Regions from separate parts of the Pseudofrankia inefficax genome, predicted to be linked through region 1. Evidence: predicted binding sites of a transcription regulator. Region 1 holds the regulator's gene; the other holds the start of a gene.
What was found. Region 1 encodes LexA, which represses DNA repair genes until DNA is damaged. Its sites were predicted from a motif close to CGAACNNNNGTTCG; they were not measured.
Positions count from the first base shown of each region.

Region 2: FRAEUI1C_RS09605 (DUF222 domain-containing protein) is a predicted target of LexA. The motif match lies at 2,047-2,060, and genes of this name have one in related genera.

Region 1 covers NC_014666.1:1,437,894-1,442,650, reverse strand. The annotation lists gene FRAEUI1C_RS05765 (hypothetical protein) at 47-331, opposite strand; gene lexA (transcriptional repressor LexA) at 1,096-1,932, shown strand; gene FRAEUI1C_RS05755 (ATP-binding protein) at 2,163-3,428, shown strand; gene hflX (GTPase HflX) at 3,541-4,757, opposite strand, start outside.
Region 2 covers NC_014666.1:2,352,866-2,357,622, forward strand. The annotation lists gene FRAEUI1C_RS09595 (aldehyde dehydrogenase family protein) at 1-651, shown strand, start outside; gene FRAEUI1C_RS09600 (alcohol dehydrogenase catalytic domain-containing protein) at 738-1,820, shown strand; gene FRAEUI1C_RS09605 (DUF222 domain-containing protein) at 2,261-3,142, shown strand; gene FRAEUI1C_RS40885 (HNH endonuclease) at 3,269-3,493, shown strand; gene FRAEUI1C_RS09610 (patatin-like phospholipase domain-containing protein) at 3,887-4,757, shown strand, end outside.

The sequences.
Region 1 (4,757 bases):
ATCCGGGTATGACACCCGGCCGACCGGAGACCGCGAAACGCCTGGGTCAGTGGCCGGTGGTGGCGAGGAGCCAGGTCACGCCGAGCCAGATGCCGCTCGCGGCACCCCAGAGCGCCAGGCCCATGACAAAGGCGGCCACGACGCGGCCGCGGGCGGTGAGCCGCAGCGCGGGCGCGGCCTGGGACTCGCGACGGGTTCGGCGGCGCGCCGGCCGGACACCGGCGACGGGATGCTCGGCCGCCGCCGCCCGCGCCAGCGGGCTCTGTACCGGGGCCACGGGCGCTGCCGCGCGCCCAGGGCGCCGGCGCGTCGGCACGGGAAGACTGATCACTTGGGCACCGTCGGGACCTACCGGGGCCGGGCGGCCCGGGATCGTCGTGGCCCCACGCGGGTTCGTCACGCCAACCTCCTAGCGGCCGGGCCAGCGACCCGGCTGCGCTCGTCGAGCGAAGCTCAACCAACTCGGGGGTCCGGGGAGATGTTCCCCGGGCAGACATCGCGGACCACCGACGACGCTAACTCAAGGTCAACATGCGGCGGTGGCCGGTACTGGGGCAGGGTGTCGTTCGAACTGATGGTCGATTCTTACACGCATAAGCCCGGCAAGCTACCCGGACACGCTCGAACGCGTGTTTGAGATTCCGTCGTCGTCCGGCTACGGTCATCACGATCAGGCATGACGCGCGCAGCTTCATCCACACGCCCAGCTTCACCCAGATGTCTCCCAAACGTCGGGTTCCCCGAACGGCGGGGGTCCCCGCAGAACGGGGGTCCCTGAACCGCGGGGGTCCCTGAACCGCGGGGGTCCCTGAACCGCGGGGGTCCCTGAAGCGCCGGGTCCCGGTGACGGGAGTCCCGGCGCAGGCGTCCCCGGACGTCGGGTCCAGTGGGGCGGCGTGGCCGGGCTGCGGCGCCGAAACCTGAGGCGCCCGTTCCGGTCGGGCTCGCCGGCCTCGGTGCCGGTGGGCCGGCCTGTCGGGCGTTCGATCCGGACACGCCGGGAGGCGCTCCGGGTCCCCCGATGTCGAGCCTCGCTCGACGAGCTCGACGAAGGAGAACGGTCGCCATGACCTCGAGGCTAGGAGTGCCCACGCCATGACCACGCAGGGAAGGGGACCGCGCAGGGCCGGTCGCCCGTCCGCCGGCCGCGGCGAAGCCGGTGGGACCGTGCGCGACTTCCCCGACGGGCCCGTCGACGAACAGGGTCTCACCACCCGGCAACGGAAGGTCCTCGAGGTGATCCGTGACGCCGTCGAGCGTCGCGGCTACCCGCCGAGCGTCCGGGAGATCGGCGAAGCGGTAGGGCTGACCAGCACGTCCAGCGTCGCGCACCAGTTGAAGATGCTGGAGGACAAGGGTTTCCTGCGCCGGGACCCAAACCGGCCGCGGGCGATCGAGGTGGTCACCTCCGAGGGCGAGGCGCCGATCCGGCCGCTCCCGAAGACCCGGCCCGACCTCGCCGCGGGCAAGGGCCGGACGCCGCTGCGGGTGCACACCCTCGGTTCGGACGACGACGTGCGCGCGGACGACGACGAGAACGCCCAGCTCACCGCGGCCACCGCCTACCTGCCGTTGGTCGGCCGGATCGCGGCCGGTGGTCCGATCCTGGCCGAGCAGGCCGTCGAGGACGTGCTGCCACTGCCCCGGGAGATCGTGGGCGAGGGCACGCTGTTCCTGCTGCGCGTCGTCGGTGAGTCGATGATCAACGCGGCGATCTGCGACGGGGACCTGGTCGCCGTCCGCCAGCAGCCGGTGGCCGAGAACGGCGAGATCGTCGCCGCGATGATCGACGGCGAGGCGACCGTCAAGCGGTTCCGCCGCCACGACGACGGCCATGTCTGGCTGCAGCCGGAGAACCCCGCGTTCCACGACATCGCCGGCGACGACGCCACCATCCTCGGCCGCGTCGTCGCGGTCATGCGGCGGGTCTAGACCCGACTGAGGCGCGACGGAGCGTCCGGAACAGCGCGGGCACGCGCCACCGGACGCTCCACCGCCAAGCGCCCCGACCGGATGGCTCCGCGTACCGGATCCACCGCGCCACGCCCGGCAGATTGACCGTGATCATGACGGCAGATCGACCGTGACCATGGCGGCAGATCGACCGTCGATCATGAGAGAATCGGCTGGCGGCGTGGTGGCGAGGGACGGCGGTGGTGGCGGTGTCGCAGCTGAGACGTGAGCTTTTCCCCAGGCACGCGGAGGCGTTGGTGTCCGCCGCGCTGGCGGATACGCGCGTCGTCGTCGTGAACGGCGCGCGCCAGGTCGGAAAGAGCACGCTTGCGCGTCTCGCCGTGGACGCACACGGCGAGGCGCGAACCTACTACCTGGACGATGACGCGGTGCGAGCCGCGGCCCTGGCGGATCCTGCCGGCTTCGTCAACGCGGACGGGCTGCTGATGATCGATGAGATCCAGCGAGCCCCGGATCTCCTGCTCGCGATCAAGTCGAAGGTGGATCGAGACCCCCGTCCGGGGCGGTACCTCCTCACCGGGTCCGCGCGCCTGTGGGGAATGAAGGGCATTCCGGACATCCTGCCGGGCCGGTCGGAGACCGTGGAGCTATGGCCGCTCGCCCAGGGCGAGATCGATGGCGGCCCAGACGCGTTCGTCGATGCCGTTTTCGCGCGGGACGAGCCGCTGCTGGCCCCGGGCGCCCTCGATCGGAACGACTATGTCGAGCGGGCGCTGCGCGGCGGTTACCCCGAGGCCGTGCGCCGTGAGGATCTGCGTCGGCGGGCCCGGTTCTTCGAGTCGTACATCTCGGACCTCATCGGACGCGATATTCGCCAGATATCCGAGATCGAACGGACGGCGGAGTTGCGCCAGCTTGTTCAGGCACTGGCGGCAACGGCAGGCGGTCTTCTCGTTCCGAACCGGCTCAGCAACGACCTCGCGGTGCCGGCGACCACCGTCCGCAGACACCTGGCCGCGCTGGAGCTCTCCTACGTCGTTCAGCGGATTCCGGCCTGGTCCAACAACCTGACCACCAGAGCTGTCGCGACACCGAAGATCATATTCGTCGACTCCGGCCTCGCCGGACACCTGACAGGTATGTCGCCGCGGCGGGCGTCTCACCCGACCGCGAACGTCGGCGCGCTGATCGAGAACTTCGTCCTGGGTGAACTGGCCCGACAGCTGACCTGGGCCCAGGAGCCGGTCTCGCTCTTCCACTACCGGGACCGGGACGGCAACGAGGTCGACGCGGTGCTCGAGCGGGCGTCCGGTGAGATCGTCGGGGTCGAGGTGAAGGCCGCCGAGACCGTGCGCACGGAAGACTTCCGCGGCCTGCGCCGGCTGGCCGACCAGATCGGCGACCGCTTCCACGCCGGATATGTGCTCTACGCCGGTCCCGAGGTCCTGCCCTTCGGCCCACGCCTGCGCGCCGTTCCGATCTCGGCTCTCTGGACGGCGCAGGCCGACCTCTGACGGGCTCGCGCCGATCTCGCTCCGGTGGCGAACCGGTCAGGACGTGCGCCGAAACCGGCCCCGCCCGTCCGCCGAGAGGCGGACTAGCGGAGCCGGTCTCGGCACGATCGAATCAGACTCGCGCCGGCGCGCGGTAGGCGCCCAGTTCGGCGGCGAGGGCGGCGGAGACGCGCGCGCGCAGCTCCGTACCGGTGGCGTTGTGCCCCTGGTGGAGCACCTCGCCGGATTCGTGAACGCGGGCGACCAGGTCGCCCCGGTTGTAGGGGACGACGACGTCGACCTCGACCTGCGGGTGCGGGACGCGGGTCGCGAGGGCCTCGACCAGCTCGGCGATCCCCGCCCCGGTCCTGGCCGAGACGCAGACCGCGTCCGGTGCCACCCGCCTGATGGCCGCCACCGTCGTCTTGTCGGCGATGTCGGTCTTGTTGACGATGACCAGCTCGGGCACGTCGCCGGCGTCGATGTCGTTCAGCACCTCGCGCACCGCCGAGAGCTGCCCGACCGGGTCGGCGTGCGAGCCGTCGACCACGTGCAGGATGAGGTCCGCGTCGGCGACCTCCTCCAGCGTGGAGCGGAACGCCTCGACGATCTGGTGTGGCAGGTGGCGCACGAAGCCGACCGTGTCGGTGAGCGTGAACGCCCGGCCGTCGGGCAGGGTCGCGCGGCGCACCGTCGGGTCCAGCGTGGCGAACAGGGCGTCCTCGACCAGCACGCCCGCGCCGGTCAGCCGGTTGAGCAGCGAGGACTTGCCCGCGTTGGTGTAGCCCGCGATCGCGACCGACGGCACCTCGCCGCGTTTGCGGGACGAGCGCTTCGTCTCGCGGACGGTCTCCATCTCGCGCAGCTCCCGGCGCAGCTTGGCGATCCGGGCGCGCAGCCGGCGGCGGTCCGTCTCGATCTTCGTCTCACCGGGGCCGCGGGTACCGATGGGCGCGCGCCCGCCGGAGGCCGCCTGCCGGGACATCGACTCACCCCAGCCGCGCAGGCGCGGCAGCATGTACTGCAGCTGCGCCAGCTCGACCTGTGCCTTGCCCTCCTTGGACGTCGCGTGCTGAGCGAAGATGTCCAGGATCAGCGCGGTCCGGTCGATGACCTTGACCTTGACGACCTCCTCCAGCTGGCGCAGCTGGCCGGGAGTGAGCTCACCGTCGCAGATCACCGTGTCGGCTCCGGCCGCGCGGACGACCTCGGCCAGCTCCTTGGCCTTGCCGGAGCCGACGTAGGTCGCCGTGTCCGGCTTGTCCCGGCGCTGGACCAGCGCGTCGAGCACGACCGAGCCCGCGGTCTCGGCGAGCTGGGCGAGCTCGGCCATCGACGTCTCGGCGTCGA
Region 2 (4,757 bases), 910 kb from region 1:
GACGCCGACCTCGACCGGGCAGCCTCCGGCATAGGCAGCACCTGGGCCTTCCACTCCGGCCAGATCTGCACCGCCCCGACCCGGGCCCTGGTCCACCGCTCGGTCCACGACCAGCTGGTCGAGAAGCTCGTCGGCTACGCCGGGTTCTGCCCGGTCGGTGACCCGCTGCTGGCCTCGACGGTCGTCGGCCCGCTCATCTCGGCCAGCCAGCGCGACCGGGTCGAGGCACTCGTCGCCGAGGGCGTCGGGGCTGGCGCGACCGTCGCCGTCGGGGGTCAGCGCCCCGAGCTGGACCGTGGCTTCTACGCGGCGCCGACGCTGCTGACCGGCGTCACGCCGGACATGTCCGTCGCCCAGGAGGAGTTCTTCGGCCCGGTCGTGGTCGTGCTCGCCTTCGACGACGAGGACGAGGCGGTCCAGATCGCCAACGGCACCCCGTTCGGCCTCTACGACTACGTCTTCTCCGGGGACACCGCGCGCGCCTACCGCGTCGCCACCCGGCTGCGCAGCGGCAACGTCGGGATCAACACCGTCGCCCGCAACCACGAGACGCCGTTCGGCGGCTTCAAGCACAGCGGGGTCGGCCGCGACTGCGGCGCCTTCGCGCTGCAGGCGTACAGCGAGCTGCAGAGCATCGTCTGGCCCGGCTGAGCGCCACGACCTGACAGACAGCCACAGCCTGACAGGCAGTCACGACCCGACAGGCACGCCACGACCACGGAGACAAAGGGGAGATCATGCGTGGTGTTGTGTTCGACGGCCAGAAGGCCGAACTGGTCGACGACCTGACCGTCCGTGACCCGGGGCCGGGCGAGGCGCTGGTGCGCATCGCCGCCGCCGGCTTATGCCACAGCGACGTCTCGGTGATCAACGGGACGATCCCGTTCCCGACGCCGGTCGTCCTGGGCCACGAGGGCGCGGGCGTCGTCGCGGCGGTCGGCGACGCCGTCGGCAACGTCAAGGTCGGCGACCACGTGGTGCTCTCCACACTGGGCAACTGCGGCGCCTGCCAGCACTGCGACGCGGGCCGCCCGACGATGTGCCGCTCGACGTTCGGCGCCCGGCCGCAGCCGTTCACCTGGCGGGGCGAGCCGGCCTACAACTTCGCGAACCTCTCCTGCTTCGCCGAGGAGATCGTCGTGAAGGCCAACCAGTGCGTGCCGATTCCCCAGGACGTGGCGCTCACGTCGGCGGCGCTCGTCGGCTGTGGCGTGGTCACCGGCGTCGGCGCGGTCCTGCAGCGGGCGAAGGTCCACCCGGGCTCGACCGTGGCGGTGCTCGGTGTCGGCGGCGTCGGGCTCAACGTGCTCCAGGGAGCCCGGATCGCGGGGGCGGCACGGATCGTCGCCGTCGACGTGAACCCGGCCAAGGAGGCGCTCGCCCGGCTGTTCGGCGCCACCGACTTCGTAGACCCCACCGGTGTCGACACGGCCACCGTCCTCAAGGAGACGATCCAGGACACCGAACCGACCGGCTACGACTACATCTTCGAGTGCGTCGGCCATCCCGCCCTCATCCGGGCCGCGATCGACGCGCTCGCCTGGTCCGGCTCGGCGGTGCTGCTCGGGGTGCCGGCGGCGACGACGGAGGCGTCGTTCAACGTCGCGGGCATGTTCCTGGACAAGTCGATCCTCGGCTGCCGGTACGGCTCGTCGCAGCCACAGCGCGACATCCGCCGCTACGTCGACCTGTACCGGGGCCGCCGGCTGCTGCTCGACGAGCTGGTCACCCGCACCTACCCGCTCGCCGACTTCCACCGCGCGGTCGAGGACCTGGAACACGGCGACCTCGCCCGCGGCGTCCTCACCCTGAACCCGTAGCGGGCCGACGCACGCCGCCGACGGACCCGAATGGACGACGATCCGGAAGGACCGCCAACATTGCCGTGTCGGACGTCGAACCTCGGATAGGTGGGCAAGGCTACCGTTTAATCCAGGACTCCGTCTAATCCAGGATTCCGCGACGGGAAATGTCTCCAGCTGTCTTGGGCCGTATTGTTGGCGGTCTCATTCTGGCCGGTTGCCGATTTCCGAAAAACGGATAACATGAACACATGTTCGATACCCTGGACGGCCGTGACCCGCCGTTCGATATCTCGTGCTCAGGTCGACAGTCTTCCGATGATGACTGGAGGGCGCGGCAGGCGCAGAACGGCACGGTAGCCGCCGGTCCGGCGGCCGAAGACGGCCTTACTGATTTCCTGGCCACCGAAATCTTTCCCGCGCCCGGGGGCGGCCCGGTCGACGATCTGCTCGGGCGTTTGGGGCTCGTTGACGGGGTGTTCGACGGGGTGCTGGCCGGGCTGGCCTCGTGTGATGCGTCGGCGACGTTGGCGGTGGCGGGCCGGTTGGCGCGCCTGACCGCGAGGTTGGAAGGTCTGACGATCCACACCCAGGTACACCTCGCGCGCCAACGCCCGGCCAACTCGGCGGTCGGCGACGGCGAGCCGGGTGACTCCTACTCGCCGTTCGCCGCTGACGAGCTCGCGGCCGAGCTGGGGCAGTCGCCGCGCACGATGTCCGGCCGGCTGGCGACGGCCTGGGAGATCGCCGGCCAGCTGCCTGCCGCGCTGGCCGATCTGACCTCGGGCCTGCTCGATCACACACGCCTGTTCGCGCTTCATCAGCTCACCGCCTGTCTGACCGGCGATCAGCGCGCGGTCGTGGAGGCGGCGATGCTCGCTGGCAGCCGGCTGGCGTCTCCGCCCCAGTGGTGTCGCAAGATCCACCGACTCGTCGCGCGCCTCGACCCGCAGGCCGCCGCGAAACGCCGCCGCGACGCTCATACCGAACGCAGGATCGGCATCCAGTCTCTCGATGACGGCATGGCCCTGCTCACCGCCGTACTCGCCGCGGAGGACGCCCAGGCGATCTACGACCGGATCAACCAGATCGCGCGAGCCGACACCCGCATCGAAGGTGATACCCGCACCGACCCGGACTCCCGGCCGATCGACGCCCGGCGTGCTGACGTCCTGACCGCGCTGCTCCTGGGTAACCGCCGAGAGCATGTCAGCGTCGAGCTCCAGGTCATCGCGCCCGTTGGCACTCTCGCCGGCCTCGACGACGACCCGGCGGAACTGGTCGGCTACGGCCCGATCCCCGCGAACGTCGGGCGCGCGCTCGCCGCCGATGCCCGCTGACGCCGCGTCCTGACCGACCCGGCGACCGGCACTGTCCTGGACCTCGGCCACCGCAGAGTTCCCACCCCGGCACTCGCTCGACTCGTCCGCCATCAACAGACCCGCTGCCTGTTCCCCGGCTGCGGCATGCCGGCGACTCACACCGACCTCGACCACACCGTCGCCCATGCTCGCGGCGGCAGCACGGCCCTCGACAATCTAGGCGTCCTTTGCCGCCACCATCACCGTGCGAAGCATCGCGGTGGCTGGACGCTAGACCAACCACAACCCGGGGTATTCGTCTGGACCAGCCCGGCCCGCCGCACATTCACTACGAATACGACCGCCAACGAGGAAGAAGCCAACCTCTAGACCGCCACACGTATGAGCGCCCGCGTTGTTCCGAGGCCGACCCCGCCCGCAATCCCCGTACAGCGGACTGTCGCCGGCATCCGGTGCCCATTTTGACGCCCCTCGCGACAGCAGTAGCCGCCATGAGCCTCATAGATGAGCCCGTCCATCCGCGCGAACCGGCAGCAGCGCCGGGTGGTCGAGCGGGAAATACGAGGGGGGCGGGTAGCCCTCACAACGCTTGGCGCGTGCGGCTTGACTGAATCTGGGTGAACGCCGTCGTCGGCCGCCTGGGTCTGTCGGTCTGTCGGGTGTGCGTCGTCAGTCGGTGCCCGGAGGCGGTTCCACTACTCTTGGTGGCTGATCGTCGGTCTTCGACCAGCCTCCTGGGTCGCTGGCGGTCGCGGAGGCCCCGTGAGCGCACCCAGAACCCGTGCCGGTGACCAGCCCGACGCCGTCCCAGCCCAGGCGCCCGAGGGCGCGGCCTCGACGCCGCGCGAGCAGTGTGACCTGATCATGCAGGGTGGCATCACCAGCGGCATCGTCTATCCGGCCGCCGTCGCCGAGCTGCATGAACGCTACGACTTCCGGTCCATCGGTGGCGCGTCCGCCGGCGCGATCGGGGCCGCGCTCACGGCCGCGGCCCAGTACGGCGACTACGCCCGGCGCCGTGACCCGGCCAGGCCGGGCGGGTTCGGGCCGTTGAGCGAGGCGGCCCAGCAGGTCGCGGCGCCGGGCCTGCTCGTCGGGCTGTTCCAGCCGACCAGGGCGACCGCGTGGGCGTTCGGGCTGCTGTTCGGCCTGCAGCGCGCGGGGTCGTCCTGGCTGGGGCGGCTGTGGGTGGCGGCCGGCTGGGTTTCCCGGTACTTCGCCGCGCAGATGCTGATCGCCGGGGGGATCTCGTTCGGCGCGCTGGTCGGCGTCCTCTACGGCTTCGGCGGCAGTCTGGACCGGCAGCGCTGGTATGGGTGGCTGCTGATCGCGGTGGTCCTGCTCGTCACGTCGTTGCTCGGACTGCTCGCGGCCGTCCTGGTGCGCGCCCTGCGGACCGTTCGCGGGCTGCCAGGCGACTTCTTCGGAGCCTGTTCCGGTATGCCGGTCGGGCGCGGGGGGCAGGCCGCGCTGACGCCGTGGCTGCACGGCCAGATCCAGCGCTGCGCCGGCCGCGAGGGGGCAGTGCCGTTGACGTTCGCCGATCTCGCGGGCGGCCGGCGGGCCGACGAGAAGATCGCGCTGGAGATGATGACGACGGACCTCAGCGCCGCGCAGCCGCTGAGCCTGCCGT